4 regions of the Streptomyces sp. NPDC032198 genome follow, and region 4 is predicted to be linked to each of the others. Evidence: riboswitches for the same ligand, from Rfam matches in the RefSeq annotation. Region 4 holds a riboswitch; each other region holds the start of a gene.

The links. Region 4 has a riboswitch for cyclic di-AMP ahead of AB0E78_RS12995 (C40 family peptidase). Riboswitches for the same ligand answer to the same signal wherever they lie in the genome.
Region 1: another riboswitch for cyclic di-AMP. It lies ahead of AB0E78_RS37895 (M23 family metallopeptidase); the one in region 4 lies ahead of AB0E78_RS12995 (C40 family peptidase).
Region 2: another riboswitch for cyclic di-AMP. It lies ahead of AB0E78_RS05165 (M23 family metallopeptidase); the one in region 4 lies ahead of AB0E78_RS12995 (C40 family peptidase).
Region 3: another riboswitch for cyclic di-AMP. It lies ahead of AB0E78_RS39355 (LysM peptidoglycan-binding domain-containing protein); the one in region 4 lies ahead of AB0E78_RS12995 (C40 family peptidase).

The regions. Positions count from the first base shown of each region.
Region 1 covers NZ_JBEZVL010000019.1:74,790-82,347, forward strand. The annotation lists gene AB0E78_RS37880 (GNAT family N-acetyltransferase) at 1-2,286, opposite strand, end outside; gene AB0E78_RS37885 (HPr family phosphocarrier protein) at 2,543-2,824, shown strand; gene AB0E78_RS37890 (GntR family transcriptional regulator) at 2,983-3,675, opposite strand; gene AB0E78_RS37895 (M23 family metallopeptidase) at 3,900-4,703, opposite strand; cyclic di-AMP (ydaO/yuaA leader) riboswitch at 4,716-4,879, opposite strand; gene AB0E78_RS37900 (pitrilysin family protein) at 5,077-6,462, opposite strand; gene AB0E78_RS37905 (pitrilysin family protein) at 6,459-7,558, opposite strand, start outside.
Region 2 covers NZ_JBEZVL010000002.1:19,432-26,989, forward strand. The annotation lists gene AB0E78_RS05155 (PrsW family intramembrane metalloprotease) at 1-944, shown strand, start outside; gene AB0E78_RS05160 (aldo/keto reductase) at 941-1,885, opposite strand; gene AB0E78_RS05165 (M23 family metallopeptidase) at 2,039-3,124, opposite strand; cyclic di-AMP (ydaO/yuaA leader) riboswitch at 3,136-3,282, opposite strand; gene AB0E78_RS05170 (PP2C family protein-serine/threonine phosphatase) at 3,485-4,648, opposite strand; tRNA gene AB0E78_RS05175 (tRNA-Met) at 4,823-4,896, opposite strand; gene AB0E78_RS05180 (alginate lyase family protein) at 4,975-6,186, opposite strand; gene AB0E78_RS05185 (MerR family transcriptional regulator) at 7,114-7,461, shown strand.
Region 3 covers NZ_JBEZVL010000021.1:80,269-87,826, reverse strand. The annotation lists gene AB0E78_RS39370 (VCBS repeat-containing protein) at 79-825, opposite strand; gene AB0E78_RS39365 (hypothetical protein) at 1,263-1,559, shown strand; gene AB0E78_RS39360 (hypothetical protein) at 1,707-1,928, shown strand; gene AB0E78_RS39355 (LysM peptidoglycan-binding domain-containing protein) at 2,095-2,823, opposite strand; cyclic di-AMP (ydaO/yuaA leader) riboswitch at 2,828-3,022, opposite strand; gene AB0E78_RS39350 (ANTAR domain-containing protein) at 3,510-4,235, opposite strand; gene AB0E78_RS39345 (helix-turn-helix domain-containing protein) at 4,475-4,825, shown strand; gene AB0E78_RS39340 (lipase family protein) at 5,171-6,469, shown strand; gene AB0E78_RS39335 (helix-turn-helix domain-containing protein) at 6,562-6,933, opposite strand; gene AB0E78_RS39330 (NAD(P)H-binding protein) at 7,026-7,558, shown strand, end outside.
Region 4 covers NZ_JBEZVL010000004.1:427,053-434,610, forward strand. The annotation lists gene AB0E78_RS12980 (amidase) at 1-559, opposite strand, end outside; gene AB0E78_RS12985 (ATP-dependent Clp protease proteolytic subunit) at 803-1,438, shown strand; gene AB0E78_RS12990 (hypothetical protein) at 1,446-1,754, shown strand; cyclic di-AMP (ydaO/yuaA leader) riboswitch at 2,134-2,306, shown strand; gene AB0E78_RS12995 (C40 family peptidase) at 2,310-2,783, shown strand; gene AB0E78_RS13000 (DUF6328 family protein) at 2,943-3,509, shown strand; gene AB0E78_RS13005 (LysE family translocator) at 3,487-4,116, opposite strand; gene AB0E78_RS13010 (LysR family transcriptional regulator) at 4,247-5,158, shown strand; gene AB0E78_RS13015 (ATP-binding protein) at 5,147-5,614, opposite strand; gene AB0E78_RS13020 (helix-turn-helix transcriptional regulator) at 5,885-6,745, shown strand; gene AB0E78_RS13025 (DUF397 domain-containing protein) at 6,755-6,979, shown strand; gene AB0E78_RS13030 (8-amino-7-oxononanoate synthase) at 6,980-7,558, opposite strand, start outside.

The DNA.
Region 1 (7,558 bases), on a different contig from region 4:
GGCGGTGGTCTTGAGGGCCACGGGATAGCCGAGCGCGCGGGCCGCCGCCACGGCCGCGTCCGGGTCGGGCGCGGGCAGGGCGTCCCGTACGTCGATGCCGTAGCGCCCGAGCAGTTCGCGGGCGTCGTCCTGGGCGAGGGTGGCGCCGCGCGGGTCGTTCTGCTCGGCGAGGAGCTCGTCGATCCGCCGGGCGGTGCCGCTCTCGTCGATGTCCTCGTACTCATGAACCTTGCCGGGCTCCTTGGCCTCGCGCCGCCACTGGGCGTACTTCACGGCCTCGGCGAGCGCCCGGACGGCGCGTTCGGCGGCGGGGTAGGCGGGGATGACGGTGCGGTCGTCCACCTCCGCCGTGGGCAGGCGTTCCGCATGGGGGGACGACTGGGCACCCTCGCCGCTGCCGGGTGCTGGAACGGGGGCGTCAGGGCGTGTGCGGGTCGCGGCGGCCAGCGCTTCGGCGAGCCCGCCGAGCTCCACGTGGACGACGGCCACGGGCTTGGCGGGGCACCCGGCAGCCGCCGCCCGCAGCTCGGTGGCGAGCACCTCACCTTCGGGTGACGCCGTGGCCCCGTCCTCCCCCACCCAGGGGATGGCGGTGACGATCACCGAGTCACAGGCGTCGTCCGACAAGGCCTCGGCAAGCGCCGCACGGAAGTCCGCGGGCGTCGCCCCCGTGGTGAGGTCCCGCGGAGGCAGGGGCCGAAGCCCGTCGGCGACGCACGCGTCGTACGTGAGGAGGCCGAGCGACTCGGAGTTCCCGAGGATCGCCACCCGCGGCCCGGCGGGCAGCGGCTGCCCCGCGAGGAGCAGCCCCGCGTCCACCATCTCGGTGACGGTGTCGACCCGGATGACCCCCGCCTGGCGCAGCAGCGCCGACACCGTGGCGTGCGGCAGCCGCGTGGCCTGCACCGCGTGCCCCGTGGGCGCGATCCCGCTGTGCCGCGCCCCTTGGACCACGACCAGCGGCTTCGCCGTCGCCGCGCGCCGGGCGAGCCGGGTGAACTTGCGCGGGTTGCCGATGGATTCGAGGTACATCAGAGCGACATCGGTGTCCGGGTCCTCGTACCAGTACTGGAGGACGTCGTTGCCGGACACGTCCGCGCGGTTGCCCGCGCTCACGAACGTCGACAGGCCCGCACCCCGCCGGTGGAGGCCGGAGAGCAGCGCGATACCGATCGCGCCGGACTGAGTGAAGAGGCCGATCCTGCCGCGCTCGGGCGGATGCGGGGCCAGCGAGGCGTTGAGCCGTACCTCGGGTGACGTGTTGATGACCCCGAAGGCGTTCGGGCCGAGAATGCGCGTGCCGTACGACCGCGCCTGGCGCACCAGTTCGCGTTGCCGCTCCCGCCCCTCGGGGCCGCTCTCCGCGTACCCGGCGGAGATCACGACGAGCCCGAGCACCCCGCGCTCACCGCACTCGTCGACGGCCTGCGGCACCCGCTCGGCGGGCACGGTGACGACGGCGAGCTCGACGGTCTCCTCGATGTCCCGCACGGAGCGGTACGCGGGCACCCCGTCGACCTCGCTGCCCTCCTCGAACGCGCTGTTCACCGCGTACAGCCGCCCCGTGAAGCCCGCCTCGCGAAGATTCCGGAGCACGCTGCGGCCCACTCCCCCGGGCGTGCGTCCGACGCCGATCACGGCGACCGACTTGGGCGTGAGCAGCCGCTGCACCGACCGCGCCTCGGCCCGCTGCTCACGCGCGCGCTGCACGGCGAGCGAGCGGTCGGTGGGCTCCAGATCGAACTCGAGCCGTACGACCCCGTCCTCGAAGCTGCGCTTCTGCTGATAGCCCGCATCCGTGAACACCTTGATCATCTTGGTGTTCGCGGGCAGCACCTCGGCGGCGAAGCGGCGGATGCCGCGCTCCCTGGCGACGGCCGCGATGTGTTCGAGGAGGGTGGAGGCGACGCCCCTGCCCTGGTGGGCGTCCTGCACGAGGAAGGCGACCTCGGCCTCGTCGGCGGGCGCGCTCGCGGACATGCCGCGCGAGTCGATGCGGTCGAAGCGCACGGTGGCGATGAACTCGCCGCCCACGGTGGCCGCGAGACCCACCCGGTCCACCTGGTCGTGGTGGGTGAAGCGGTGCACGTCCTTGGCGGACAGGCGGGGGTAGGGGGCGAAGAAGCGGTAGTACTTCGACTCGTCCGAGACCTGTTCGTAGAAGCTGACCAGGCGGTCCGCGTCCTCGGCCGTGATCGGCCTGATCCGGGCGGTGCCTCCGTCACGCAGGACGACATCGGCTTCCCAGTGGGAGGGGTATGCGTGCCGGTCCGACGGGGTCTGCATGGGGCCAGGGTACGGGTCGCGGGGGCGCGTCGGCCGGGGCAGGCTAGGAGACGTCGAAGGGCGGGACGAGGACCCGAGGCGGAAGGACGTACGGTCGACGGAGCAGGGACCTACGACCGGCACCGTACGGACTCTCTGGTCGGGCGCCGTGCGGACCATCGGCCGGCACCGTACGGACCATCGGCCGGCGGAGCACTCGTGACGGCATGAGACACTGGTCTAGACAAGTGTGAGACACCTGGAAGGGCAGCAACACATGGCTGAGCGCCGCGTCAACGTCGGCTGGGCCGAGGGCCTTCACGCCCGACCCGCCTCCATCTTCGTCCGCGCGGCCACCGCCGCCGGCGTCCCCGTGACGATCGCCAAGGCTGACGGCAACCCCGTGAACGCCGCCTCCATGCTCGCGGTGCTCGGTCTGGGCGCGCAGGGCGGCGAGGAGATCGTGCTCGCCTCCGACGCCGAGGGCGCGGACGCCGCTCTCGACCGTCTGGCGAAGCTGGTCGCGGACGGCCTCGAGGAACTCCCCGAGACCGTCTAGTAAAGACTGGTACTCATACGCCGAAGGGCTCGCCTCGAATAGGGGCGGGCCCTTTGGCGTTTCTGGTTCCACTTGCCTGATATCAGTCGTCGACATTGAATTCGGACAGCAGAAATAATCCCCCGCCGAATAACTCTTCTTTGTATACGGCGCCTCTGTTAATGCCGTAGGCCCACTGCGTTTACGGGATGTTGCGAACCCCTCACACCGGGGATGCCGCGGCCCTGCACGAAGCGCGGCCGGTGCGCGGAGGCCGTCCGTTCCGTGTGCTGCGCGGTGAGCGCGCGGGCCCGCTCCGCGTCACCGCGCGCCACCGCGTCGACGATCGCGGCATGCTCGGCCCAGGCCTCGGCGGGGGCCGCCGACGCCTCCACCACGTACATCCAGGCGATCTTGTGCCGGAGCTGGGTGAGCAGCGCCGTGAGGCCCGGGCTGCCGGACGCCTGGGCGAGCGTCTCGTGGAACCAGCCGCCCAGTGAGCGCAGATCCTCGCTCCGGCCGTGCCGCGACCGCTCCTGGCCGAGCCTGACGAGGCCGCGCAGGACCTTCAGGTGCGCCTCCGTGCGGCGCTGCGCGGCGCGGGCGGCGCCCAGCGGCTCCAGGAGCGCGCGGATCTCCAGGAGGTCGGCGGCCTCCTCCTCGGTCGGTTCCGCCACGCACGCGCCCGCGTGCCTGCGCGTGACGACGAAGCCCTCGGACTCCAGGGTGCGCAGGGCCTCGCGCACGGGGACGCGGGAGACTCCGTAGCGGCGCGCGAGCAGTTCCTCGGTGAGCCGGCCGCCCCGTTCGTAGACACCGGAGACGATGTCGTCCCGGATTGCCGTGCATACCGAGTGCGCGGGAATGCGCATGACTGACCTCCGCCTTAATCCCCGCGAAACGCGGTCGATCGACGCCTGTTCTGCGACTCTATTGCAGAGCCGCCGAATTTCCGACGGCCGGCCGAAATCCAGGGATACTTTTGGCCAAAGGCGATAGGGGCGGGGAACAAGAACGGCGAAAGCCCCGGCTCTCGACGAGCCGGGGCTTTCGGTGAATCAGGTGCGCTTCGCGCGTCCGTCCAGGACCAACGGGATCAGACGTTGACGCCGTGCGAGCGGAGGTACGAGATCGGGTCGATGTCCGTGCCGTAGTCCTCGCCGGTGCGGGCCTCGAAGTGGAGGTGCGGGCCGCTGGAGTTGCCCGTGGAGCCGGAGAGGCCGATCTGCTGGCCCGGAGTGACCGCCTGGCCGACCGTGACGCCGAGGGACGACATGTGGCCGTACTGGGTGTACGTGCCGTCGTTCATCTTGATGACCACGTTGTTGCCGTAGGCGCCGCCCCAGCCGGCCTCGACGACGGTGCCGGAGCCGACCGCGTGGACCGAGGTGCCGGACGCGGCGTGGAAGTCGATGCCGGTGTGGCTGCCGGAGGACCACATGGCGCCGCCGGTCTGGTAGCCCGTGGAGACGTACGAGCCGCTGACCGGGGCCACGTAGGTGTTCAGGCGCTTGCGCTCGGCCTCGCGCGCGGCACGCTCCTTGGCCTCGCGCTCCTTCTTGGCCTTGGCCTTCGCCTCGGCCTCGGCCTTGCGCTTCGCCTCTTCGGCCTTCTTCTTTGCGGCCTCTTCGGCCTTCTTGGCGGCTGCGGCGTCGTCGGCGGCCTGCTGCTGGGCAGCGGCCTGCGCGTCGATGCTCTGGGCGAGCGAGTCGCCCACGGAGATGGCCTGGGTGAGGCCGGTGTGCTCAAGAGCCGCAGCGTCGTCGGCGGCGAGCGCCGGAGCGGCCAGGCCTCCGATGACACCGGTGGTGGTGAGGGCTGCGACGCCCGCCACGTTCGCGGTCGTACGCGTGAGGCGGCTCGGGCGACGGTGCTTCCCGGTGGCACGGGTGAACGCCATGAAGCGGCTGATCCTTTCCTTCCTTCTCGCCTACCGGGTTAGCTGACGGGTTCGGAGCAGGAAGGTCTCCTACGAGTCCCTCACCTGACGGCAAGGTTCCCGATTCACCCCAAGGGGACATGTGGGTCCCCGGCTCCCCTGGCTCGCGCCGTACGGGGACTCGGCGATGACTGTCCGGTGCCGCGGGTGCGGCGTACTGCATGACGAACAGCCGGGATGACGCTAAGCGGGCCATCTTTCAAACGACAAACGGATCAGAGTTTTTGTAGCGCACGCCACAGGTCAGACACGTAACCTCCATATCAATTCGGACATATGAGGACCCCAGTAGCCAATTCCCGCCACTGGGGTCCCGACATGTCCTGACTGTCACTCAGCCGGTGACCACACTCACTTCACCGATGCCGAGCGCCCTGACGGGCTCCTCGATCTGCGCGGCGTCCCCGACGAGCACCGTCACCAGCCGGTCCACCGGGAAGGCGCTCACGACGGCGGCAGTGGCCTCCACGGTGCCGGTGGCGGCCAACTGGCGGTACAGCTGAGCCTGGAAGTCGTCCGGCAGGTGCTGCTCGACCTGGTCGGCGAGCGTGGCCGCGACGGACGCCGCCATCTCGTACTTGAGCGGGGCGACGCCCACCAGGTTCTGCACGGCGACGTCGCGCTCGGCGTCCGTGAGTCCCTCGGCGGCGAGCGTGCGCAGCACCTTCCACAGGTCGTCGAGCGCCGGGCCCGTGGACTCGGTGTCCACGGAGCCGCTGATGGCGAGCATCGCGGCGCCGCTTCCGTCCGGCGTGGAACGCAGGACCTGGGCGAACGACCGTACGCCGTAGGTGTATCCCTTCTCCTCGCGCAGGACGCGGTCCAGACGCGAGGTGAGGGTGCCGCCCAGGCAGTACGTGCCGAGCACCTGTGCGGGCCAGACACGGTCGTGCCGGTCCGGGCCCACGCGGCCGATGAGCAGCTGCGTCTGGACGGCTCCGGGGCGGTCCACGATGACGACACGCCCGGTGTCGTCCGCGGTCACCGGAGGCACCGGACGCGGTTCGGCGGTGCCGCCCGTCCAGGCGCCGACGGTGTCGGCGAGGACGGCGTCCAGGTCGACGCCGGTCAGGTCGCCCACGATGACGGCCGTCGCCGTGGCGGGACGCACGTGCTTCTCGTAGAAGGTGCGCACCGCCGCCGAGTCGATGGCCGTGACCGTCTCCTCGGTGCCCTGGCGGGGGCGCGACATGCGAGCGGTCGCCGGGAAGAGCTGCCGGGAGAGCTCCTTGGCGGCGCGCCGCCCCGGGTTGGCGGCCTCGTGCGGGATCTCGTCCAGGCGGTTGCGTACGAGGCGTTCGATCTCGCTGTCCGCGAAGGCGGGGGCGCGCAGGGCGTCGGAGAGCAGGCCCATCGCCTTCGGCAGGCGGGAGACCGGGACTTCGAGGGAGACGCGGACGCCGGGGTGGTCGGCGTGCGCGTCCATGGTGGCGCCGCAGCGGTCGAGTTCGGCGGCGAAGTCCTCGGCGGAGTGCTTGTCGGTGCCTTCGTTGAAGGCCCTCGCCATGATCGTGGCGACGCCGTCGAGGCCCTCGGGCTCCGCGTCCAGCGGCGCCTCGAGGTGGACCTCCACAGCGACGACCTGCTGGCCGGGGCGGTGGCAGCGCAGCACGGTGAGGCCGTTGTCCAGGGTGGCGCGCTCGGGCGCGGGGAAGGCCCACGGCCGTGCGGTGCCCGCCTGGGGCTGCGGGTGGAACTGCATCGTTGCGGCCTCGCTCACTTCGCGGCCTCCTCTTCGTCCTCGTCGGTGGCTTCGGCGGGCGCGGTGGGCTCGTACACGAGCACCGCGCGGTTGTCCGGGCGCAGACGGGCCGCCGCGGCCGCCCTGACCTCTTCCGCGGTGACGTCGAGGACGCGCCCGACGGCGGTGAGGGCGAGCTGCGGGTCGCCGAACAGGACGGCGTAGCGGCACAGTTCGTCCGCGCGGCCCGAGACCGTGGAGAGCCGGTCCAGCCACTCGCGCTCCAGCTGTGCCTGGGCGCGCTCCATCTCCTCTTCGGTGGGGCCCTCTTCCGCGAAGCGGGCGAGCTCCTCGTCGACGGCGGCCTCGATGACGGGGACCTCGACGTCACCGGACGTCTTCACGTCGAGCCAGCCGAGCGAGGGGGCTCCGGCGAGCCGCAGCAGGCCGAACCCGGCCGCCACGGCGGTGCGGTCGCGGCGCACGAGGCGGTTGTAGAGCCGGGAGGACTCGCCGCTGCCGAGCACCGTGAGCGCCAGGTCGGCGGCGTCGCACGCGCGCGTGCCGTCCTCCGGGAGGCGGTAGGCGGCCATCAGGGCGCGGGCCGGGACCTCCTCCTCGATGACCTCGCGCAGCTCCTTGCCGATCGTGTCGGGCAGCGATCCGTCGCGCGGCGGCTGCTTGCCGTCGTGCGAGGGGATGGACCCGAAGTACTTCTCGACCCAGGCCAGGGTCTCCTGCGGGTCGATGTCGCCGACGATCGAAAGGACCGCGTTGTTGGGCGCGTAGTACGTACGGAAGAACGCCCGCGCGTCCTCCAGGGTCGCCGCGTCCAGGTCGGCCATGGAGCCGATCGGGGTGTGGTGGTAGGGGTGTCCCTCGGGGTACGAGAGGGCGGTCAGCTTCTCGAAGGCCGTGCCGTACGGAACGTTGTCGTAGCGCTGGCGGCGCTCGTTCTTGACGACGTCGCGCTGGTTCTCCATGGATTCTTCGTCGAGCGCGGAGAGCAGCGAGCCCATGCGGTCGGCTTCCAGCCACAGGGCCAGCTCGAGCTGGTGTGTGGGCATGGTCTCGAAGTAGTTGGTGCGCTCGAAGCTCGTGGTGCCGTTGAGCGACCCGCCCGCTCCCTGCACCA
Region 2 (7,558 bases), on a different contig from region 4:
TCCTGCTCGTCTTCCTCTTCCGCAGACGCGAGTTCACCGGCATCGTCGACGGCGTCGTGATCGCCGGAGTGACCGCCACCGGCTTCGCGTTCACCGAGAACATCCTCTATCTCGGCAGCGCCTTCGGCGCGGACCAGCTCAACGGCGACACCGGGCTCGCGTCCGTGACGGCAGCGACCTTCTTCGTACGCGTCGTCATGTCGCCCTTCGCGCACCCGCTCTTCACCGTGCTCACCGGCATCGGCTTCGGCATCGCCGCGCTCAGCGCCGACCGGCAGAACTGGCGGCGCGTCCTGCTCCCGCTCCTCGGACTGCTCCTGGCGATGGGCCTGCACGCCCTGTGGAACGGCTCGGCCAGCTTCGGGGACTACGGCTTCTTCGCGGTGTACGCGACGTTCATGCTGCCCGCGTTCGGCCTGCTCACCTGGCTGGCGATATGGACCAGACAGCGCGGCCTGCGCATCGTGCGCGCCGAACTCCCCGCGTACGTGATCGCGGGCTGGCTCACCGCCCCCGAGCCGTACGCGCTAGGCACGATGCGCGCCCGCACGCTCGCCCGCGACTACGCCTCCTACACCCAGGGCAAGGCCGCGGCGCGCACCGTCGCGCAGTACGAGACGTACGCGACGACTCTCGCGCTCCTGCGGCACCGCGGACGCCAGGGCAAGGCGGCCGCCGACTTCGTCGTACGGGAGCGGGAGTTGCTGCACGCCCTGTGGGAGCGCCGCGAGGCGGCGCGGCCGGCCCTCGCCTACGCGGCACAGGCGACGGCACCGGTACTCGTACCGATACCGCCGCAGTACGGGTACCGCCAGACGTATCCCCAGCCCTACCCGCCTCCCCAGCCGTATCCACAGCAGCCCCACCCGCAGCAGCCCCCCTACGGATATCCGTACGCCCAGCCGGCGATGCCCTACCCCGCCTACAACCCCTACCGGGGCTAGGCGGAAGCCGCCGTCAGCGCCGACACCTCGGCCTCCGTCAGCTCGAGCTCCCCCACCGCGAGCAGCGCGGGCAGCTGCTCGACCGTACGGGCCGACGCGAGCGGTGCCGCCACCGTCGGCTGCGCCGCGAGCCACGCCAGGGCCACGGTCGCGAGCTCGGCGCCGCGCGCCTGGGCGACCTCGTCCAGGGCAGCGAGCACCCGCACGCCGCGGTCGGTGGCCAGGTGCTTGCCCGCGCCCTCGGCCCGCGCGCTGTCGACCTGCGCACCCGGGCGGTACTTGCCGGTCAGGAAGCCGGAGGCGAGCGCGTAGTACGGGACGGCGGCCAGGCCGGAGCGCGAGGCGACCTGCTCCAGCGGGCCCTCGTACGTGTCGCGCGAGACGAGGTTGTAGTGCGGCTGCAGCACCGAGTAGCGCGCCAGGCCCTCGCGGTCGGAGAAGTCGAGGAACTCCTGGAGCCGCTCGGGGGTCACGTTCGAGGCGGCGATCGCGCGCACCTTGCCCGACGTCACGAGGTCGTCGAGCGCACCGATGATCTCCTCGACCGGGACGGTCGGGTCGTCGTAGTGCGTGTAGTAGAGGTCGATGTAGTCGGTGCCCAGGCGGCGCAGCGACTCCTCGGCACCGGACTTGATGGTGTTGGCGGACAGGCCCTTGTAATCGGGGTGGGCGCCGACCTTGGTGGCGAGCACGATGTCGGAGCGGTTGCCGCGCGCGGCGAGCCAGCTGCCGAGGACGGTCTCGGACTCGCCGCCCTTGTTGCCGGGCACCCAGGCCGAGTAGACGTCGGCGGTGTCGATGAAGTTGCCGCCGGCGGCGGTGTAGGCGTCGAGCACGCTGAAGGACTGCGCCTCGTCGGCCGTCCAGCCGAAGACGTTGCCGCCCAGGGCGAGCGGGAAGACCTCGAGGTCGGACGAGCCAAGCTTGCGGAGAGAAGTCATAAGGGGATCAACGCCCATACGGACTCCAGCATTCCGGAGAGCGGCCCGCACCTAGGCAGGATGTCCACACCTCGGCAGGCCGTCCGCACATGCCGAACCGGCAGCCCTGGCGTCGGGGGGTTGTCGCCAGGACCGCCGGGGTTCTGGGTTACCTCAGAGCGACTGGCCCTTGCCGCGCAGCCATGCCGCGGGGTCGACCCCGGTGGCGTCGCCGCCCGGGTGGACCTCCAGGTGGAGGTGGGCGCCGGTGACGTTGCCGGTCGCGCCGACGCGGCCGATGACCTCGCCGGTGGTGACCTTCTGGCCGGCGCTGACGTTCATCGAGGACTGGTGGCAGAACCAGAGCTCGGTGCCGTCGTCCAATTCGAGGACCGTGCGGTAGCCGTACGCCCCCGCCCAGCCCGCTTCCTTGATGGTGCCGGAGTGGATCGCCTTGATGGGCGTGCCCGTGGGCGCCGCGAAGTCCAGGCCGGTGTGGTAGCCGGAGGACCACATGGAGCCGGGCTGACCGAAGGTGCCGGTGAGCGTGTACGAGGCGACGGGGAGGGTGTAGCTCTTCGCGAGCTTGGCCAGGCGCTCGGCCTCGGCCTTCTTCTTGGCCTCCGCCTCGGCCTTCTTCTTCGCGGCTGCCTTCTCGGCGGCGATCTTCTTCTCGGCCGCGGTCTGCTTGGCGGCGGCCTGCTCGGCGGCCTGCTTGACGGCGGCTTCTTCGGCCGCCTTCTGGACCGCGTCGTCCGCCTGGTCCTGCTGGTTCTCGGCCTGCTCCATGATGCGGGCCCGCAGCGCCTCGCCCGCGTCCGTGGTGCCCTGCTCGGCGTCGGCGGTGCTGAGTCCCGCGGCGGAGAGGGGTGCGGCAGCGGTCGTCACGCCGTTGTCCGCGGAACCGGAATCGGACGAGTCGTCGGATATCAGGGACCCCACGCCCGGCAGCGACTTGGCCTCCGGCAGCGAGTCCGTGACGGCCGACATGTCCGGCATGGCGATGGAGACCGGGGGCTTGCCGCCCTGCGCGGTGGCGATGCCGCCCGCGCCGACGGCGGCGATGACGCCTACGCCGAGAACCGTGGAGCTGCGGGCAAGTCCGCCGCCGCCCCGCTTGTGGACGCGGTGCCTGCCGCGGACGGGACGAATGGACTCCTCGGTGGGGTTCCATTCCTCCCAGGAATCATTGTCGTACCCACCGAAATCGTCGTCATTCGGTACGTACGCGCCTTGGGGGGCAGGGCGGTTGGACGCCACGGGGGCGCACTCCTTTCCTTCCTTCTCGCCTACCGGGTTAGCTGACGGGTTCGGAGCAGGAAGGTCTCCTACGAACATCTGGCACGGATGCACAGATGCCCGATTCACCCCAATTAGTGGTTCCCCGGCTCCCTTTCGGGATTAGGCGCGTGCGCGCGGAGCCGACTCGAGTGACGGCTGGGACGACCGCGCTGCGTTATCGAACGTTAATAGACAGCGGGGTCGTATTCCAAGCTGTTCCGACTGATCGTTAACGCCCACACCCTGTACTTATCGGGACACCGGGGTTGCGAACGGGGCGAGTTGACCCCACTTCTTCACACACCGGAGCTTCACATCTCCTTGACAGCTCGTCAGGAGTTATGCGGAGGGGTGTCCTTCCGTCACGGCCGGTGACATGGGCCGCCGCACCGCGAGCAACGCCATGTCGTCGGTGCCGCCTCCGCCGGTGTGCCGCCGCACTTCCTCGACGAGCGTCGACAGGAGCGCGTCCGGGCCGCCCGGGCCCGGGAAGATCCGGCCGCCGAGCCGGGCCGCGGGATCGTAGAACTCGCCCCGGGCGTCCCGCGCCTCGGAGAGCCCGTCGGTGTAGAGCAGCAGCATCGCCCCCGGCGGGAACTCCGTCTCGTCCGCACGGTCCGGCCAGGCGCCCAGCTCACCCATCCCGAGCGGCAGCGCGGGCTCGGTGGCGGACAGGACGCACAGCCGCCCGTCGCCGCGCAGGAGCAGCGGACCCGGGTGCCCGCGGTTGATGAGCCGCACGAGACCGTCGCCGTGCGGGATTTCGGCGAGCACGGCGGTGGTGAAGCCCTCGAAGGCGTCGAGCCCGTCGCGCCGCGTGCCCTCGCGCGCGAGGGCACGCTCCAGGCGCTGGGCCACGGCCTCCAGCGTGGCCTCCTGCTCGGCGGCCTCCCGGAACGCCCCGATCACGACGGCGACGGCCGCCACCGCGCCCATGCCCTTCCCCCGTACGTCGCCGACGATGACGCGTACGCCGTGCGGAGTCTCCTGCACGGCGTACAGATCGCCCCCGATGAACGCGTCGGCCTCCGCCGCCTCGTACCGCGCCGCGATGTCGAGCCCCCCGATCCTGGGATCCGGCTGCGGCAGTACGGCGCGCTGAGCGGCCTCGGAGATGGAGCGGGCGGAGGCGAGCTGCTCGTCGCTGCGGCGTACGACGCGGTTGATGAGGACGGCGAGGACGGCGACGGTCACCACCGTGATCAGCTCGGTGACGGCCTCGACGTCGGTGCTGGTGTCGGTCTTGAAATGCAGGGCCAGCACGGCGGCGCAGGAGCCGGTGCCGATGAGGGCGGTGCTGAGCAGCGAGTAGAAGGGTGCGGCGATGAGCGGGGCCGCCGTGAAGAGCGGCGAGGCGGTGAACTCCGGCGGGGTCGTCACGTCGTAGACCACCCCGACGACGATGAGCAGCAGGGGGAGGGTCCGCACGAGCGCCCGCTCGTGCCGGACATCGGGACGCCTGCCGCCGCCCCCGCCCCCGCCACTTTCTCCTCGCTGCCCCACTCGTCCAGGGTTCCCGGAGCGACGGCACGGGGCGACCGGTGGGGGCCGACCGGGTTACGGCGGAAAGCGACGGCGGAAGATGCCGCGGCGGAAAGACACTGCTGCGGAAAGACGCTGCTGCGGAAAACACCGAAGGCCCGGATCCATTTCTGGATCCGGGCCTTCGGTCTTTAGTAGCGGGGACAGGATTTGAACCTGCGACCTCTGGGTTATGAGCCCAGCGAGCTACCGAGCTGCTCCACCCCGCGCCGTTGAATGCAACTCTACGCCATCAGGGGGAGTGAAAGCGAACCGGTCGAGAACCACCGGCGAACGAGGCCCGCCGCTCACGCGTTCTCGGCGTGCGTCAGCGTCTCCCAGGCCACGAACAGGCCGTCCGTGCCCTCGGGCCGCTGCTTTCGCGTGAGCCGCTCCGTCTCCGGCAGGTCCAGCTTCAGCCGGTCCCGCAGGTGGTTGAGCGCGACCTCGGTGTCGGGCCCCATGTCGCGCTGCACCTTGCCGCCGCACAGCCAGTCCGGCGCCTCGGCGCCCAGCTGGTACTTGGCGTGGAATTCCAGCGCGGCCCGCAGTCGCTCCTTGACCTCGCCGTACAGATCGACGCCCTGGTGCCAGGCGGTCTCCGCGATGTGTGCGGTGGCCGCGAGCGAATAGCTGGCGTGCTTGAAGTTGCGGCACGTCTCCTGGGAGAGCCCGTCGGCGAAGGTCTTCTGCCCGAACCAGTACTTCTGGAGCTTCTCCCGGGTATTGATTCCGCTGCCCGCGGGCGAGACGGGCAGCGGGCCGTCCGACTTCATATAGAAGTAGGCCGGCACGCGGGTCCTGAAGTGCGTCACCGCCTTCTCGAAGGCCTCGTGGTCGTCGAGGAAGACCGCCATGCTGATGGTCGCGTCGGCCATCAGGAGGTCCCAGTTGCCGTTGAAGTCGGCCGCCCCGTCCCGCACTTGGGGCAGATAGGCGTTGCGCAGCATCCGCTCGAAGCGAAGGATCTGTCCGTCGCTCCAGCCGTCGTAGGTGTAGCGCACGGCTTCGGCCGCGCGTGCCCACGAGGAGGCGGCCCAGGCCGTCTGGAGGCCCGCGTTGGCTTCGGTGTGCCGGGTGATCACCCGCGCCCAGGCATCCATGATCTGCACGGCCTTCTCGGCGTGCGCGCGGTCGCCGGTGATGTTCCAGAGCAGGGCCTGGGTGTACGCGGCGATGGCGTCCTCGCGCTCCTCGACGCAGCCCTGGCCCGGGCGGGTGTCGGGCGGGCACTCGACGACGGCGTACGGCTTGGCGGTGTAGTCGTCCGCGCCGTACTTGCTGTTCCGCATCCGTCGGAACGCCGTCAGCCAGGGCTGCTCGCCCGCCGCGACATGGGCCCGTACGCGCTTCAGCTGCGCCTTGCTGACGAGGACTCCGGGATGCTCGAAGGCCTGCTCGGCGGGCCGGGCCCGCTCGGTGGCGGTGTCGCTGCCGCCGCCGGAGCTGCCGCAGGCCGCCGAGACGCCGACCAGCAACGGCACGAGCACCATCACGAGAGCCCGTCGTACGGAACCCATGCTGTACCTCCGGATCGGTCACCTGGCAGGCCCAGCGTCGCCCGGGGGGCGCGGGGGCGCAGGCGAGGCGGGTCCATTCGGGCGACCGCCCATCCGCCCGAACAGCCTGGTCACGAGGACGGTCTTGCCGTGCGTCCACCGCCACTGTTCGAGGTCGATTACCTCACCATCGAACACGCGAAAATCTATGTCGGCTGGAGTAGACATTGAGTGATGGTGTGGTTATGGTTTCTCTCGTAACCCAGAGAGACAGCAGGGCCCGGCAGAGACGAACTGCCGGGCAGCAGTACCCGCAAGTGCAGTGCGCAGGACGGTGCGGTGGTGGAGTTCCGAAGCCAGAGCGGTTGCAGGACGGCGACGGGACTGACGACCGGACCGGGCGGCCCGCAGTGATCAGGGGCCTCCGCGAGCAGGACCGCAGTACACGCAAGTGCATTACCAGTAAGTGCAGTTCGCAGTACCCAGCAGTGAAGGCAAGTGAGCAGCACCTCGGTGAAGGCGTCGGCTGCGGGCGCGCGCACCGGGAGGTTCGGCAGTGGGGTTCTAAGCCAGAGCAGATGCAGGAGAGGCGACGGGGCTGGCTGCCGAAGAGTGGCGCTATGGAAGGCCACCAGTAGTTCGCATCACCAGCAGTACGCAGTTCCCGTAGGTAAGCAAGTGATTCAAGAGGGAAGAACGGAGGAGCCGAGCGCCATCAGGAGGATCGCCCGGGTGGACTTTTGAGCCCGGGTACCGCAGGACATCGATAGTGAGGTGGTCTCCGGTCAAGCAACCGCGATCCCGGCAGTCCCGACAGCATCTCGGTCGGGTCTGCGGAAACAGAAGGCCGGCGCAGCAACAGGGCCGGCAGATGGTGTAGCAGTTCCTTCGGGGCCCGGGTGCCATACGGCACCCGGGCCCCTCCACGCGTTCCATAGAGAGGTGCAAGTGACAGCAGACGATTCGTTCGGGCGTCTCGACGACGACGACTACCCCGCCTACACCATGGGCCGGGCCGCCGACATGCTCGGCACCACCCAGGGCTTCCTCCGCGCCATCGGCGAGGCCCGCCTCATCACGCCGCTGCGCTCGGCGGGCGGCCACCGCCGCTACTCCCGCTACCAGCTGCGCATCGCGGCCCGCGCCCGCGAACTCGTCGACCAGGGCACCCCCATCGAGGCCGCCTGCCGCATCGTCATCCTCGAAGACCAACTCGAAGAAGCCCAGCGCATCAACGCCGAACATCACCGCGCCGCCGAAGCAGCGACCCCGACAGCCACGCGTCAAACCGGCTGAGCCCTGCGACTGCGGGTGTGCTCGCGCTACTCGCTGTCTGCTGTGCCGGTCCGTGGTCGGGCGGGGCCGGTGGGCGAACCGGCAGAAAGCTCGGTCA
Region 3 (7,558 bases), on a different contig from region 4:
GTGAATCGCGGAGAGCAGGTCGCCGCGCTCGCGGAGAGCCGGGCGCCGCCTCAAGGGCGGGGCGGCGCCCGATGGGGGTCAGGAGCAGTTCTTGTAGAAGTGCTTCCAGCCGTCGCTGGGCATGGCCGGCGGCTCGGCCGGGGTCCCGGTCTCGCCGTACTGCTGCTGCTGGTCGCTGTCGTACGCGCCCGGACCCTTGCCCGGCACGGACAGGCGCACGCCGCGCTCCCACACCCCGTCACCGGCGTTGCTGAGGATCGCGAGGTCCGGGTACGCGTCACCGCCGTAGTTGGCGATCCTCAGCTCCTTGCCCTCACGGGCGTCGCCGATGTCGGAGTGCCGGGCCTGGGCGGAACCCAGGTTCGCCCGCTTGAGCGGGCCGGGGCGGAACTCCGCGATGCGGGCCGTCGCGGGGTCGTCCACGCCGGACGGCTCGACGACGTTGACGACGATGTCCAGGGTGCCGTCGTTCTGGAAGTCGGCGACCGCGGCGGTGGCGACCTCACCGGTCCTCGCGCCCAGGAGCTTGGCGACGGTCTGCTTCTGACCGAACGAGCCGTCAGCCTTCCCCCACTGGACCGTCATCTTGGTGCCGGTGTGCCCGGGGTTCGCGATCTTGTCCGGGTTGCCGTCACCGTCGAGGTCACCGACCAGGGTGGTGGCGTTGGCCAGGCACGGGGCCGCAGCCCTGGCGGACTCGCCGGACCGTCCCGCGCCGCCGGAAGCCGACGACCCGGCAGCACTGGCCTGGTAGCCCGCGACCGTCAGAGTGAGGGCGACAGCCGCGATCGGCGCGGCGATCAGACGTGAGCGCTTGTGAAGCATGTGCGAACTCCTCATGTTGTTGCTTCTGAGCCGTGCTCGCCGAGCGGGCGCCTTGCCACACCCACCACTGCGTACGAGTGCCGTACAACTGCCACTGCGGGGCGTGGGCGGAGCTCCAGAACGAGCACGACTGAAGCGTGTGGGGCGATACGCCCACATGGCCAGGAAAGGCGGACAGTTCGGGACGATGGAACGCTTGAACGTATCTGACCTGCGGAAACGTAGGGCGCCTGGAACGGAGGGCTGGAACGTCCGTGCCCCTCCGGATCAGTCGCGATCCGAGTGGCGGGGACGCATCCCGCCCGGCGATGTGCCCTTTCCGCCCCCTGGCTCTGCCTCCGCCGCCGCCCCTGCCGCCCTTTCGTGGACCGAGGCGACGAGTCACCGTGGAGGCCGAGTGACCGGACCACCGACGGAGCCGTCATGGGGCCGCGGCCATGAACACGTACGCCGAGCAGGTCGTGACGGGCGACCGCGCCCGCCAGGAGGCGGCGGGCCGGGAGCCCGGGAAGTACGTGATGGAGCTGGGGGTCGCCCACGCCACCGCGCACCGAAGCCGCGACGGCGGCCCGGTCCGGGCCGATGACGCCACCCTCCCGGGCCTCTTCCCCCGCATGTCCGAGCTGCTGAACGTCCCGGCCGTGGAGTTCACCGAGGACGGTGACCCGCCGCGCCCGGCGCTGAGACGGATCCGCCCCACCGCGCCTCCGAGGCAGAGGGACACCGGCGTGTGACACGCCGGTGTCCCTCAGGGAACCCGGAGCCGGAGGAGGCGGCCACGACTCCGGGAGGCGAACGCGAGAGCGACGCGTTGGACATTCCCGGGAGGCGTCTGGCAGGGTCGCCCGTCCGGTCCCCCATCCCTTGAAGGGAGAGACGCGATGATCGAAGTGAGCACGCGTAGCGTCAAGGAAGCGGCTGCCGCAGAGCAGCTGCGCGCGAACACCTCGACCCTGGACATTCCGAAGGGCTTTGACCTGTGGACGGCCGAGGAGATCTCGGAGTGGCTCGACCAGGTCGAGGACGACCCGGGCGTCTCCGACGCCGACTTCTACGCGGCCCAGCAGGCGGTGCGGCGGGTGCTGGGCGACGAGGGCATCTGACGGGGATGCGTGTACGTGGACGGCGGGCGCATGACGGTTGGTCAGGAACCGGCGATGCGAGAGCCGTCGGTGCACGGCCCGGTGGTGGATTCGGACAGGCCTGAGCCCCGGACACCTGGGGTGCCGGGGCTCGGGGCGGACGAGACCGGATGCGGTCCAGTCGGGATCAGTACGCGCCGTTGACGTTGTCGATCGAGCCGTACCGGTCGGCCGCGTAGTTGCAGGCGGCGGTGATGTTGGCGACCGGGTCGAAGCTGTCCGACGAGGTGCCGGGCACGTGGTAGGCGTCGAACGTCGGGGCGATGACCTGCAGGAGCCCCTTGGACGGGGTTCCTGCGACGGCGTTGGAGTCCCAGTTGTTTATGGCAAGCGGGTTGCCGGAGGACTCGCGTATGACGTTGCGGTGGATGCCCTCGTAGGTACCGGGGATGCCGCGCTGGGCCATGATGTCCAGCGATTCCTTGATCCAGCCGTCCAGGTCGTCGGTGTAGGACTTCGCCGCCGGGGCCACGGCGGGCTTGGCGGTGAGCGTGTCATCGCGCTCGGAGCGGTCCGCTCGCTCGGCGGGCGCGGCCGGCGAGCCGAGCGTGAGCTTGAGGCCGGGGTGGATCAGCTTCGGGTCGTCGCCGAGCGCGCTGCGGTTGTCCTCGTACAGCTTCTTCCAGCCGCCGCTCACGGAGTGCTCCCGGGCGATCTTGGCGAGGGAGTCGCCCGCGGCGACGACGTACGTCTTGGGGGCCGCGGCGGGCTTGGCGGCCGTCCCGGCCGGTGCCGCGGTGGCGGCGGTGGCGCCGAGCACCGGGAGAACGAGTACGGCCCCGCCGGTGCCCGCGACGGCGAGCCCCCGGCTGAGTGAGCTGGACTTGGGGCGGCGGTGCTTTCCCTTTGCAGGCATGACGAATTCCTCTCCGTCGCCTACGAGGTGAGCTGTCGGGTTCGGACGGGAGATGTCCGGTCGCACTGCGCATGCGACTTCACCCCGAGCCGTTCCGGAATCCGGATCGGCGACTTACCTGGGTCCCCCGCTCCTGCCGAGCGAAAGTGATTGATGGGAAGGGTTTCCGGACAGCGGCAGGATTCGGCGTTCCATCCGGATTGACGGTGACGTTAGGCGAGAAAGCCCGAACGGAACAAGAGCCGAATTTGCAGAGGGAATGGGTGAGGCCAGTATCCGTCGCCCGGAACCCATCCCATTCTTTGATCGAAAAGCCCCAACTTTCTTTGCGCGGAGCGGAAGTGCGCTCGACGGCTCCCGAGCCCCCCGAACTGCCGATGTGACCGATTCCACTGAAAGGGTGCAGGTCGCGCGGCGAATGGAGGCGTATCGGATCGCGCTATTTCACACAAGAATCGCGCAATGCGGACAGTGGTCTCTATGCATTACGAATAAGGCAAGAAGGGGCTTTATTGGGCAAGATGGACATGGTGCAAGGTGCGCCATGACCGCCATAAGGGGCATATCGCCTTCGATGGGTGTGCGCCTGCGATGCGTGCGCTCTGGGGGCGGCTCGGACCGCGGAAGTACCCCAACCAGCCTGAAGAATAGGCGCGGTTGGTCATGGATGCGCGGCTATGGACGAGTCATGTGGCGCCCGGTGGCTGGGGGGTGGCGTTAGGTGGGCCCGGCTGCGGAACATTGTTCATCTCGTCCACCTCGCCCTCCTTTCCAACCTTGCTCGCCTTGTTCGCTTTGGCAATGACTGCCGCGAGTTGCTTCTGTACGGCCTCGGGCAGGTCGGTCCCCTGCGCGGTTCCCACCAAGTTCTCCGCCAAGTGGTGGAGTTTTGTGTTGGTGTTCTGCGAGGCCGTGACGAGTACTTCCCAGGACGCTTCGGGACTCAGGCCGAAGGCGGACATCAGGACGCCGTGGGCCAGGTCGATGGTCGGACGGGTCTGCATGGCCCGCCGCAATGGGGAGATGACGGTCCGCAAGCTCTCCTCGGAATCCTTGTCGGGCTCCGTTTCATCGCCGGCGGGTCCGCTCTCCTCCTCGCTTTCGGGGGCGGGCGGCTCAGTCAACTCGGGCGGCGCGAACAGGTCATGGGTGGCAGTCAGGTCGAACATCCGCTCAACCGCGGTACTGGTCGAGAGCACCGCCACGGTCTTGCCGTCCCGCAGGGCCAGCCGGCGCAGGTCGAGCAGAAGGTTCGTCCCCGAGCAATCGCAGAAGGTCACTTCACTCAGATACAGGTCGATGCCCTCGGTCGATCCGCTCAGGGCGCGGAGCAGGTCGGGCCGGAGCCGTTCGCCGGTTTCGAGGTCGAGTTCTCCGCGCACGATCACGCTCACCCGGGTGCCGTCCGACACGGTGTCGACCGTGGCCGGCAGCGGGAGCCGGGGCGGCGACGGGTGGATGTCCCGTGCGGGCTCGGCGCCCTTCCCGGCGAGGGGCTCGTCTGAGTGTGCAGGCTCCGGCATGGCCTCTCCCTCTCGTGGTGCCTAGCGCCGCTCCTAGGCTGCACTTCGCAGCGCAAGCACGTCAACTAATACATGAAAGGAAGTACGTGTTTTTGAAAACGTGTACGCTTGCTCGCTAGAGTTGTCGCATGCATGAAGTGCCCGAGCCCCACACCGGATGGACGTTCCTCACCAACCATGCGCGGGTGCTGGCGGCCATCGCCGACAACCGCAACGCCCGGATCCGGGACATCGCCGCGCACTGCCGACTGACCGAACGCGCTGTTCAGAAGATCATCGCCGACCTTGAGCAGGACGGTTACCTCTCCCACGTCCGGAAAGGGCGCAGCAACACCTACCGGATCGAGCCCGGCGAGGTGCTGCGCCACCCGGCGGAGTCCGGCCTGGCCGTGGCCTCGCTCCTGTCCCTGCTGGCGCCGGACGAAGCCGGCCGCGCCACCTCTTCGGACGTCGATGGGGGGAGCCGCGCCAGCGCGTGACGCGGGAGAGTACTGGAGCTGCTGCCCCGGCTGAGGCGGGGGAGGCGGCACCACTCTTGTGCAGGGGCGGCGATTCCCCTTGAGCGGTCGCCGGCTACCTCGGCGGTACGTGTGTGAAGTGCTGCCGCACGCCGTCGCTGGCGTCCGCGTCGAGGGAGAGGCGCCACTCCAGGCCACCCTAGGCCCGAGGCGCAGCCCCCAGTCCCGTAGCTGTCGGCTCCTGGGCGTCGGCTTCGTGGTCGGTGACGTCGCGACGGACCCCCGCGCAGCTATGGCCGTATTACTGACGCGTCAGTACGGTGCTGGCCAACCCCCCTTTGCCCACAGGAGAGTTGGGAGAGCTGCATGATGCCAGCTTTACGCAGACGACCGGTGGCCGCGGGTGCCGTTCTCGCGGTGGCGGTGCTCGGGCTCCCCGGGTCCGCCGCCGCGCAGAGCACCAACGCTCCGGATGGTGCCCGGGACGCGACCCCCACGACCCGGTCCGCGGCGCAGTCCGCCGGAAACGCCCTCAGCGCCGCGCGGCACGGCAGGGACAAGAAGCCGGGGAAGAAGAAACCGGGGAAGAAGACCGCCCCCGGCGCGATCCTCACCTCGAAGCCCTCCTCCTTCCAGTACACGCCGGGCGTTCCGACCCCCACCAAGGCTTGGAAGATCACCTACCGGTCGACCTCCGCCGACGGACGGCGCAACGCGGTCTCCGGCACTGTGATCGTTCCCGATGACGGCAGGACCACCCCACGCCCGCTGATCACCTACGCCGTCGGCACGGTCGGCCTCGGCGACAAGTGCGCGCCGTCCGCGGGATTCCCGGGCGGTACGACGGCGGAGGCACCACTCGTCAACGCCGCGTTGGTACGGGGATACGCCGTCGTCGTCACGGACTACGAGGGCCTCGGCACCCCGGGCGACCACACCTACATGGTGGCCAAGGCGCAGGGCAGCGCTGTCCTCGACGCGGCGCGCGCGGCCCAGCGGCATCCGGAGGCGGCGAAGTACGGCGTCTCCGCGAACGCACCCGTCGGGATCATGGGCTACTCGCAGGGCGGCGGAGCCAGCGCGAAGGCCGCCGAGATGGCCGCGACCTACGCTCCCGAGTTGAAGGTCAAGGGAACGGCGAGCGGCGGCGTTCCCGCCGATCTCAACAAGGTAGCCGAATCATTGGAGGGCGGGGACAGCGCCGGCTATCTGCTGATGTCCGCCGTCGGCCAGAACGCCGCCCAGCCCACCCTGGCGCTCAACAAGTACCTCAACAAAGAGGGCCGCAAGCTCGCCAAGGTGGTGCGGACCGAGTGCGTCGGTACGGTACTGGAGGCAGGGCGGGGCAAGGCGATCGAGGACGTCACCACGTCCAACCCGCTGGACCGGCCGAACTGGCAGAAGGCCATCGCCAAGCAACTGATCGGCACCAAGCGTCCGTCGGCGCCCACTTTCCTGTACCACGGGGACGCGGACGAGACGATTCCCTACGCGGTCGGTCAGAAGCTGCGGGCCGACTGGTGCGCCAGGGGAACCGCCGTGGAGTGGCGGTCCTTCGCCGGGCAGTCCCATGTGGGGACGGCGATTCAGGGCAACGGCCCAGCACTTGAGTGGCTCGGCCGCCGCTTCGCGGGCGAACCCACATCGGGCAACTGCGGCACCTGATCCGGGGCCCCGCACCCGCCGCTTCGCCGCCGCCCATGAACGGCGCCGAAGCGGCGCCGATGCCTGATGGACGTCTCGGCGCGGGCCTCGGACTACCCCGCCCCGGGCGCAGGCAGCCGTTCCGTGATGCGGTCGAACAAGTTCGTCAGTGGCTCGCTGACGTACTGGCCGAACTCGGTCAGCCCGTAGGTGACCTGGGGCGGTGTCGTCGGCTCGACCTCTCGCCAGATCATGCCGTCCAGGACCAGCGCGCGCAGAGTCTGCGCGAGCATCTTCTCGCTGATGCCCCGGATGCCGTCACGCAGCTCGTAGAACCGAAGGTCGTTGCTCCGCAAGGAGATCAGCACCCAGATGCCCCACTTGCTGGTCACGTGGTCGACCACGTCACGCGCGGGGCAGTCTGTGTGAAACACCTCATACCGAGTGCCTGCCTCGCTCTGCGTCAGCTGCACACCTTCATTCATGCCCGGAGCTTACCCATAGGTATGTCCTTACGGAAAGTAAGCCCGGCTCCTAGCGTCAACTTCCGCAGTGCACAACGGACTAGGAGCTGAACATGATCGTGGTTACCGGAGCTACCGGAAATGTGGGCCGACCCCTGACGCAGGCCCTGGCCGAGGCGGGCGAGCAGGTGACGGCGGTGTCGCGGCACGCTGCGGCGGTGCCGGACGGAGTCCGGCATGTGGCGGCCGACCTGACCGAAGCGGGAAGCCTTACCACCGCGTTGCACGGGGCGAAGGGGCTCTTCCTCCTGCTGTCCGGCGACCTGCACGCCCCCGAAGCCACTCCGGCCGACCTCATCGGCCTGGCCGCGGCCAGCGGGGTCCGCCGAGTCGTCCTGCTGTCTTCGCAGGGCGTGGCGACCAGGCCGCTCGGCCCGACACGGGTCGCGATGCGCGCGGTGGAGGACGCGTTGCGGGAGTCCGGCCTGGACTGGGCCGTGCTGCGACCGGGCGGATTCGCCTCCAACGCCTTGGGCTGGGCGGAGTCCGTCCGCACGCAAGGCACGGTCGCCGCGCCCTTCGGCGGCGTGGGGGTGCCGGTCATCGACCCGGCGGACATCGCCGAGGTCGCGGCGGCCTGCCTGCT
Region 4 (7,558 bases):
CCATGTCACTGCCGTCGGCCACGGGGTGCATGCCGCACGCGAGCGCGGCCGCCGCTCCCCCGCTGCTGCCGCCCGCAGATCTGCTCAGGTCGTACGGGTTGCGGGTCGCCCCGAAGACCGGGTTGACGGTGTGCGAACCGGCCGCGAACTCGGGCACGTTGGTCTTGCCGATGGTGATCGCTCCTGCGGCGCGGATGCGCTCGACGATCAGCTCGTCCCGGTCCGGGACGTTGTCGGCGAGGAGCGGCGTCCCGTAGGTGGTCCGGATGCCGCGGGTGTCGTGGGTGTCCTTGTGGGCGACGGGCAGCCCGTGCAGCGGGCCGAGCGGCGCGCCGTGCGCCGTGGCCTCGTCGGCGGTGCGCGCCTCGTCGAGCGCGCGCTCCGCCACGCAGGTCACCACCGCGTTCACCGGGCCGTTGACCTGCTCGATCCGGTCCAGGTGCGCCTGGACGACCTCGCGCGCGGACAGCTTACGGGTGCGGATCTTGGCGGCGAGTTCGCGGGCGGTGAGGTGGACGAGCCCGGAGGCTTCGCGGACTTGATGTGCTTCGGGGCTCATACGACGCCTTCGGCTCGGGGCGGCTGAGATCGCGACGAGGCGGAGTATGCCCGCGTCGCCGCGCCGGCCATCCCGCCCCGCACGCCGGGGCCTTCGCTTTCAGCGAGGGGCTGAAACGCGGCGCACGTGTTGACTCCGGCCGATCACCCGAACATGCTCCCCATCACACCGTTACGTACGTCCTGTACTTTTTTTACAGGAAGCTTTGGGGAGCAGCCGACCCCGGCAGAGGAGAGACGTGCCATGAACCGACCGTTCGCCCGCTATGTCCTGCCCGAGTTCAGCGAGCGCACCAGCTCAGGGCAGCGGACCCTCGATCCGTACTCGAAGCTGCTGGAGGAGCGCATCGTCTTCCTGGGGACGCCGATCGACAACACGTCGGCCAACGACGTGATGGCGCAGTTCATGCACCTCGAATACCTGGCGCCCGACCGCGACATCTCGCTCTACATCAACTCCCCCGGCGGCTCGTTCAGCGCGATGACCGCGATCTACGACACGATCCGGTTCGTCAGCTGCGACGTGGAGACGACCTGCCTGGGGCAGGCCGCCTCATCGGCCGCCGTCCTGCTGGCCGCGGGCACCCCCGGCAAGCGGTTCGCGCTGCCCGGCGCCCGGGTGCTGATCCACCAGCCGTCGCTCGCCGAGCCCATCCACGGCCAGACCTCCGACCTGGCGATCCAGGCCGACGAACTCCTGCGCACGCGCGCGCAACTGGAGAGGCTGCTCGTCCAGCACACGGGCCAGAGCGCGGAACGGATCGCGGCCGACATCGAGCGGGACAAGATCCTCAGCGCGGCCGAGGCAGTTGACTACGGCCTGGTGGACCGGATCATCGCGAGCCGCAAGTCGTCCCCGCGCACCCCGGACGCGGGGTGAACCACCGGTGCTGCCGCCCGAACTTCCCCCGCTGCCCGCACTCACCCGCGCCGAGGGCGAGTTGATCGACCGGTACCTCGAAGTGGTCGACCTGGTGGGCCGGATCAACCCCGCCCGCGCCTCGGACACGTACGGCGGACTGCGCGCCGCCCAGGCCCTGGTCGGCAGGGCGACCGCCCTCCTGGACGCGCTGACACTCATGCACCAGCGGGGCGAGAGCGCCGTGCACGCGCCGACGCTGGCCAGGGCGCTGCGGGTGCTTGACGGGGAGCGGCGGGCCGGGCGGGTCACCGTGCCGCCGCCGACGACATCCTGAAGACCCGTCACTCCACCCTCCTGAGCCCCCGTCACCCCGTCGTCCGAAGTCCGAGCTGTCCCGGGCCGATCTCAAACGAACCAAACGGGCTACCTCGTTCGGCGTAGACGATCGTCGTTCTTGAAGCCCTCTTAGGTTGCGTCAGATGTGTACGCGAGGGGCGGAATTCCTCGTTCCGGTGCTGGTCGAACGATCGTCCGGTGCCTTGACCCGATCCCGTATCCGACCTTGTCCACCCGAACGGTTCAGCCGTGAGGAGCCTCACAAAACGCCGTTTCGGCTCGGAATTCTTGCCCTTGACGGGTCAAGATCCCTTCCGACGACAAGCCCCCGCCACAGCGGCGGGGCGGTCCGGGCGGACGCCGAGTCCTGCCGCCACCCGGATGACCGGTCGACATCGGTGCATCGGCAGGAGTGGAGGACCCAGGCATGACGGGTCGGTCCGGAGAGTCCGGACCACGGCCCTTGGGGTGAAGCCGCACAGCGCGGCCGGGCAACTTTGTCAGCCCGAATCCGACAGGTCATCCTTCACAGGCGGTTGACGAAGGGTTGCGCATGACTGCGCTGAATCATGTTCCGTCGCTGCTGACCAGGGCCGGTTCCGTATCGGCTCTCACGCTCGCCGTCGTGGGCGGCACCCTCGTGGGCCCAGGGCTCACGTCGGAAGCACAGGCCGCGACGCACGGAACGAAGGCGCTCAAGATCGCCGCCTCCAAGAAGGGCGCTCCGTACCGCTACGGAGCGACGGGGCCACGGCGGTTCGACTGCTCGGGTCTGACCCTCTACTCGTTCAAGCGCGCGGGCAAGAAGCTCCCCCGCACCGCGGCACAGCAGTACAACAAGACCCGCCACATCTCCGCGTCCCACCGCGTCCGCGGCGACCTGGTCTTCTTCCACTCCGGCCGGAACGTCTACCACGTCGGCATCTACGCCGGTAAGGGCCGGATCTGGCACGCCCCCAAGTCGAACACCGTGGTGCGGCTCGAGAAGATCTGGACCAAGAGCGTCTGGTACGGCAGGGTGCGCTGATCGTCCGTCATCGGCCGTCGGCTGTGGGACGGCGGTGGCGGGGGCTCACCAACCCCCGCCACCGCCACCGCGCGGACTGCCCCCGCGTGGCTCCCGCCCGGCCCGCTGACCGGCGCGCCCGCCGGGCGTACAGGGCGTCGGCGCGGATACTCGTGCGCCATGGCCGAAAACAACAGCTCCTCCACGGCAGGCGATGCGCCCCGCAACGAGACGCGCTTCGAACGCGCCGACCGCAATTTCGCGGAGATCCTCCAGGAACTGCGGGTCACGCAGGCCGGGGTGCAGATCCTCTTCGCGTTCCTGCTGACGCTCGCCTTCACCGAGCGCTTCGCCTCGCTCGACACCGTGCAGCGCGCCACCTACGTGACCACGCTGCTGCTCGCCGTCCTCGCCGCGGCGCTGTTCACGGCTCCGGCCGCCGTGCACCGGTCGCTCTTCGGGCAGCACTCCAAGCCGCGGATCGTGCGGGTCTCGTCCCGCCTGGCCGTCATCGGCATGGGGGTCCTGGTGTTCGCGCTCGCCGGTTCCGTGCTCCTGGTGGTGGACGTGGCGGTGGGCAGGACCGGCGGGATCATCGCGAGCGCGGGCACGCTCCTGGTGTGCGCGGGCCTGTGGGGCGTGCTCCCCCTGCTGCTGCGCCGCGCGGGCAAGGACGAGGGCACAGGAGGCACCGAGGGCACAGGACCGGACACGTCGGACGACGTCAGGCCAGCAGGGCCTCGGTGAGGAGGACCGCGCCCAGCACACTGAGCGCGACCCCCGTGCCGCCCTCGATCGCACGGGCCGTACGCGGCTTGCGCAGCCAGCGGCCGAGCCGGTCGACCAGGAGCGCGACGACCGGGAACCACACCAGGGCGAGGGCCACGATGATGGACGCGAGCAGCAGTGTCCTGGGCATCGCGGGGCTGCCCGCGGGCACGAACTGCGGCAGCACGCTGAGGAACGTGATGGGCGCCTTGGGGTTGAGGGCGTTGGTGAAGAAGCCCTGCCGCAGGCTGCCCCCGGCCGCTGCCGGCTCCGTGCCGTCCGTCGTTTCGAAGCTCCGCAGGGGCCGCGCCGCCGACCGCAGCGCGCGATACCCGAGGTAGAGCACATAGGCCCCGCCCGCGGCCTGCAGCGCACGGAAGAGCGTGGGGACCGCCGCGAGGACCGCCGCGACCCCGGCCACCGCGAGCGCCGTGTGCACCAGGAGCCCGCCCGCCACACCGATCGCGCACGTCACTCCGGCGCGGCGGGATGCGAGGGCGTTGCGCACGACGACGGCGAAGTCGGCGCCCGGCATGGCGACCATGCCCGCGGCGACTCCGGTGAAGGCGACCAGTTGTGCGTCCATGGCGCCCAGCCTGCCGTTCTTCTGCCTTCAGCAGGTATGTGGAATATCCTGGGTCTGCCTTAAGCAGTCGTTTAGCCCCACGGCCGACGGACAGCCGCACCGCCCGTCGGCTCCTGCACCGGGAGAGGCCATGTACGACCCGACGCGGCTCGCCGCACTGGTGGCGGTCTCCGAGGCCGGGTCGATCACCCGCGCCGCCGAGCGCCTCGGCTACACCGTGCCCGCCCTCTCCCAGCAGCTGGCCAAGCTCGAACGGGAGGCGGGCACCGCGCTCCTGGTCCGGCATCACCGCGGGGCACGGCTGACCGGCGCGGGTGAGCTGCTGCTCGCGCGGGCGCGCCGGGTCCTGGACGAGATGGAGCAGGCCCGGCACGAACTGGCCCTGCTCGCGGGCCTCTCCGGCGGCAGGCTGCGCGTGGGGACCTTCACCACCGCCGGGATCCAGCTGGTGCCGCCCGCGCTGACCGCGTTCCGCCGCGCCCATCCGGACGTCGATCTGACCGTACGGGCCTATGAACCGCCGCTCGGCATCGCGGCCGTGGCCGCCGGTGAGGTCGACCTCGCCCTGACGCACACGTACGAACCGGCGGATCCGGTGCCGCTGCCCGCGTCCGTGACCGCCGAGCCGATCCTGGTCGAGGAGCTGGTCCTGGTGACCTCGCCCGGTCACGCCCTCGCGAGCTCGTCGTCGCGGCTGCCCCTGACCGAACTCGCCGGGCAGCCGCTGATCAGCATGGCGCCTGAGCATCCGTCCCGGCAGGGTGTGGAGTCCACGCTCGTCCGGGCCGGCGCGACGCCCTCGGTGCTGGTCGAGACTCCTGGCTACGCCCTGGTGTGCGCACTGGTCAGCGCCGGGCTCGGCGTCGCCGTCGTACCGGAGATGGTGGCGCGGACGGCGGCCACCCCGGTGGGGATGAGGCCGCTTGAGCCGGGGAGTCTGCGCCGCACGATCTCGGTGGTCCACCGCACCGACGAGTCGCATCCGGCGGCGGACACCTTCCGGGCGCTGCTCCGGGGGGCGTTCGGACGTTCAGCGGGGTGAGGGGGAGACCGAGGGGGCGGCCGCCTCGTCGCGGACCGGGGCCGTCCACGGCAGTGCGATCCAGACGGTCTTGCCGCCCTCGGGGGTGGGTGTGACCGACAGTCTGCCGCCGCACTCCATGGTCAGCCAGCGGATGATCACCAGGCCGCGTCCGTTGTCCTGCTGGACGGCGGCGGGCAGCCGCTTGGGGTAGCGGGGATGGCTGTCGGTGACGCCGATGCGCAGTTGTTCGTCCCGGTCGAGCTCGATGTCCACCCGGAAGGTGGGCGATTGGCCGCGGGTGTGCTGGACGGCGTTCGTGGCGAGTTCGGAGACGATGAGCCGGACCGTGTCGGCCGCTTCGGTTTCCCCCGGCAATCCCCATTCGGCCAGGACGCTCGAGACGTATTTCCGGGCCGCGGAGACCGAGGCAGGATCGCTCGGCAGGGTGACGGTTGCTTCCTGAAGGTCTGCCATGGCGACGTTGTCCCTTTCCCACCGGGGCTCGGCTCCGACTCGTAGCGGAAGGCCCGAGGACAGTCCCGGAATGGTGCTTCGCGCCAGCCTGCCACTCTTGGACCCCTCACAGGTGGCCATCCACCAAGATGTGCATATATCTGTCGCTCGAAGCGGTGAACTCTGCTACGGAAGACCGTATTTGGGCGCGACGTCGGCACTTCCTCTACTGTCGCCCCTGAGCGGCCCGGGGGAGGCCGAAAAGAAACGCTCCGTCGGGAGGAGACGGACATGCGGTACGGTCCCGCGGTGCGCCGCCGGAAACTCGGCGCCGAACTGCGCGCGCTGCGCGCGCACGCCGGGCTCACCAGTGGCCAGGCGGCGGGCCGGGTCGGCTGGCACCAGTCGAAGGTCAGCCGGATCGAGACGGGACGTAGCAGCGTCAAGGCGGCCGACGTACGTCTGCTGCTCGATGCGTACGAGGTGTGCGATTCCCGGCTCCGCCAGTTGCTGGTGGCGCTGGCGGGCTCGGACGACGACGGCGGTCGCCGCCAGTGGTGGCACGCCTATCGCGAGCTGCTGCCGCCCGCCTACCGCGACTTCATCAGCCTGGAGTCGCAGGCCTGCCGGATGCGCAGCCTGGAGACCACTGTCGTACCCGGCCTGCTGCAGACGCCGGACTACGCGCGTGCGGTGACGCGGGCCGCGCTCGACGGACTGCCGGACGAGCAGGTGGACGCGCTGGTGGAGGTGCGTCTGGCCCGCCAGGATGTGCTGCGCGCGGCTCCACCGCTGCTACTGAGCGTGATCCTGGATGAGGCGGTGCTGCACAGGCCGGTGGGCGGCCGTCAGGTGCTCGACGGTCAGTTGAAACGGTTATTGGAAGCCGGACAGTTGCCTCATGTACGACTTCAGGTGTTGCCGTTCGCCGCCGGAGAGCACGTAGGGCTCATCGGTTCTTTCGTTATTTTCTCATTTCCGAACATTGCTGATCTGGATGTGGTTGTTCTCGACCACTTGACGAGTAGCCTCTACCTCGAACGGAAAGAAGACCTCCAGGCATACACGGAGGCCTTCAACTCCCTTCAAGGAAAGGCGCTTTCACCCGAGGAATCAACGGATCACATCGCCGGGATACGTGACGGCGCGTAAGGGGGCACCATGACGGCACTGCCTCGGCACGTACCTTCCAGCACTTCCCTGCACGGCGCACGGTGGTACCGCAGCAGTCGCAGCAACGGCATGAACAACTGTGTGGAGACAGCCTCGCTCGCTTCAGGGCCGAAGCAGGGGCTGCTCGCCGTGCGCGACTCGAAGAACACGGCAGGGCCCGCCCTGCTCTTCTCCCCCACGACATGGGAGGCCTTCGTCCACGGCCTCCGGTGACTACCGGGGTGCGGTGCGGCTGATCACTCGTACGGCATCGGCGATCTGTGTGCCGGTGAGATCCGCACGGGCGGTCAGCCGCAGCCGCGAGATGCCGTCGGGCACCGACGGCGGACGGAAGCAGCCGACAGCCAGGCCCGCGCCCCTGCAGTCGGCGGCCCATCGCACGGCCGCTTCCGGTGAGGGCGCGCGCACGGAGACGACGGCGGCGTCGGGACGTACCGCCGACAGTCCTTCCGCCGTGAGGCGTTCATGCAGCTCGGCCGCGACCTCGCGGGCCCGTGCGGCGCGCTCCGGCTCCCCGCGAAGGAGCCGCAGGGCCGCCAGCGCCGCGCCAACGGCGGCGGGAGCGAGCCCGGTGTCGAAGATGAAGGTCCGGGCCGCGTTGACCAGATGGTCGATGACCTTGGCGGGCCCGAGGACCGCACCGCCCTGGCTGCCGAAGGACTTCGACAGGGTGACCGTGGCCACCGTGTGCGCGGTGCCCGCGAGTCCGGCCGCCTGCGGGGCGCCCCGGCCGCCGTCGCCGAGCACGCCGAGCCCATGGGCGTCGTCGACGACCAGACCGGCGCCGAACTC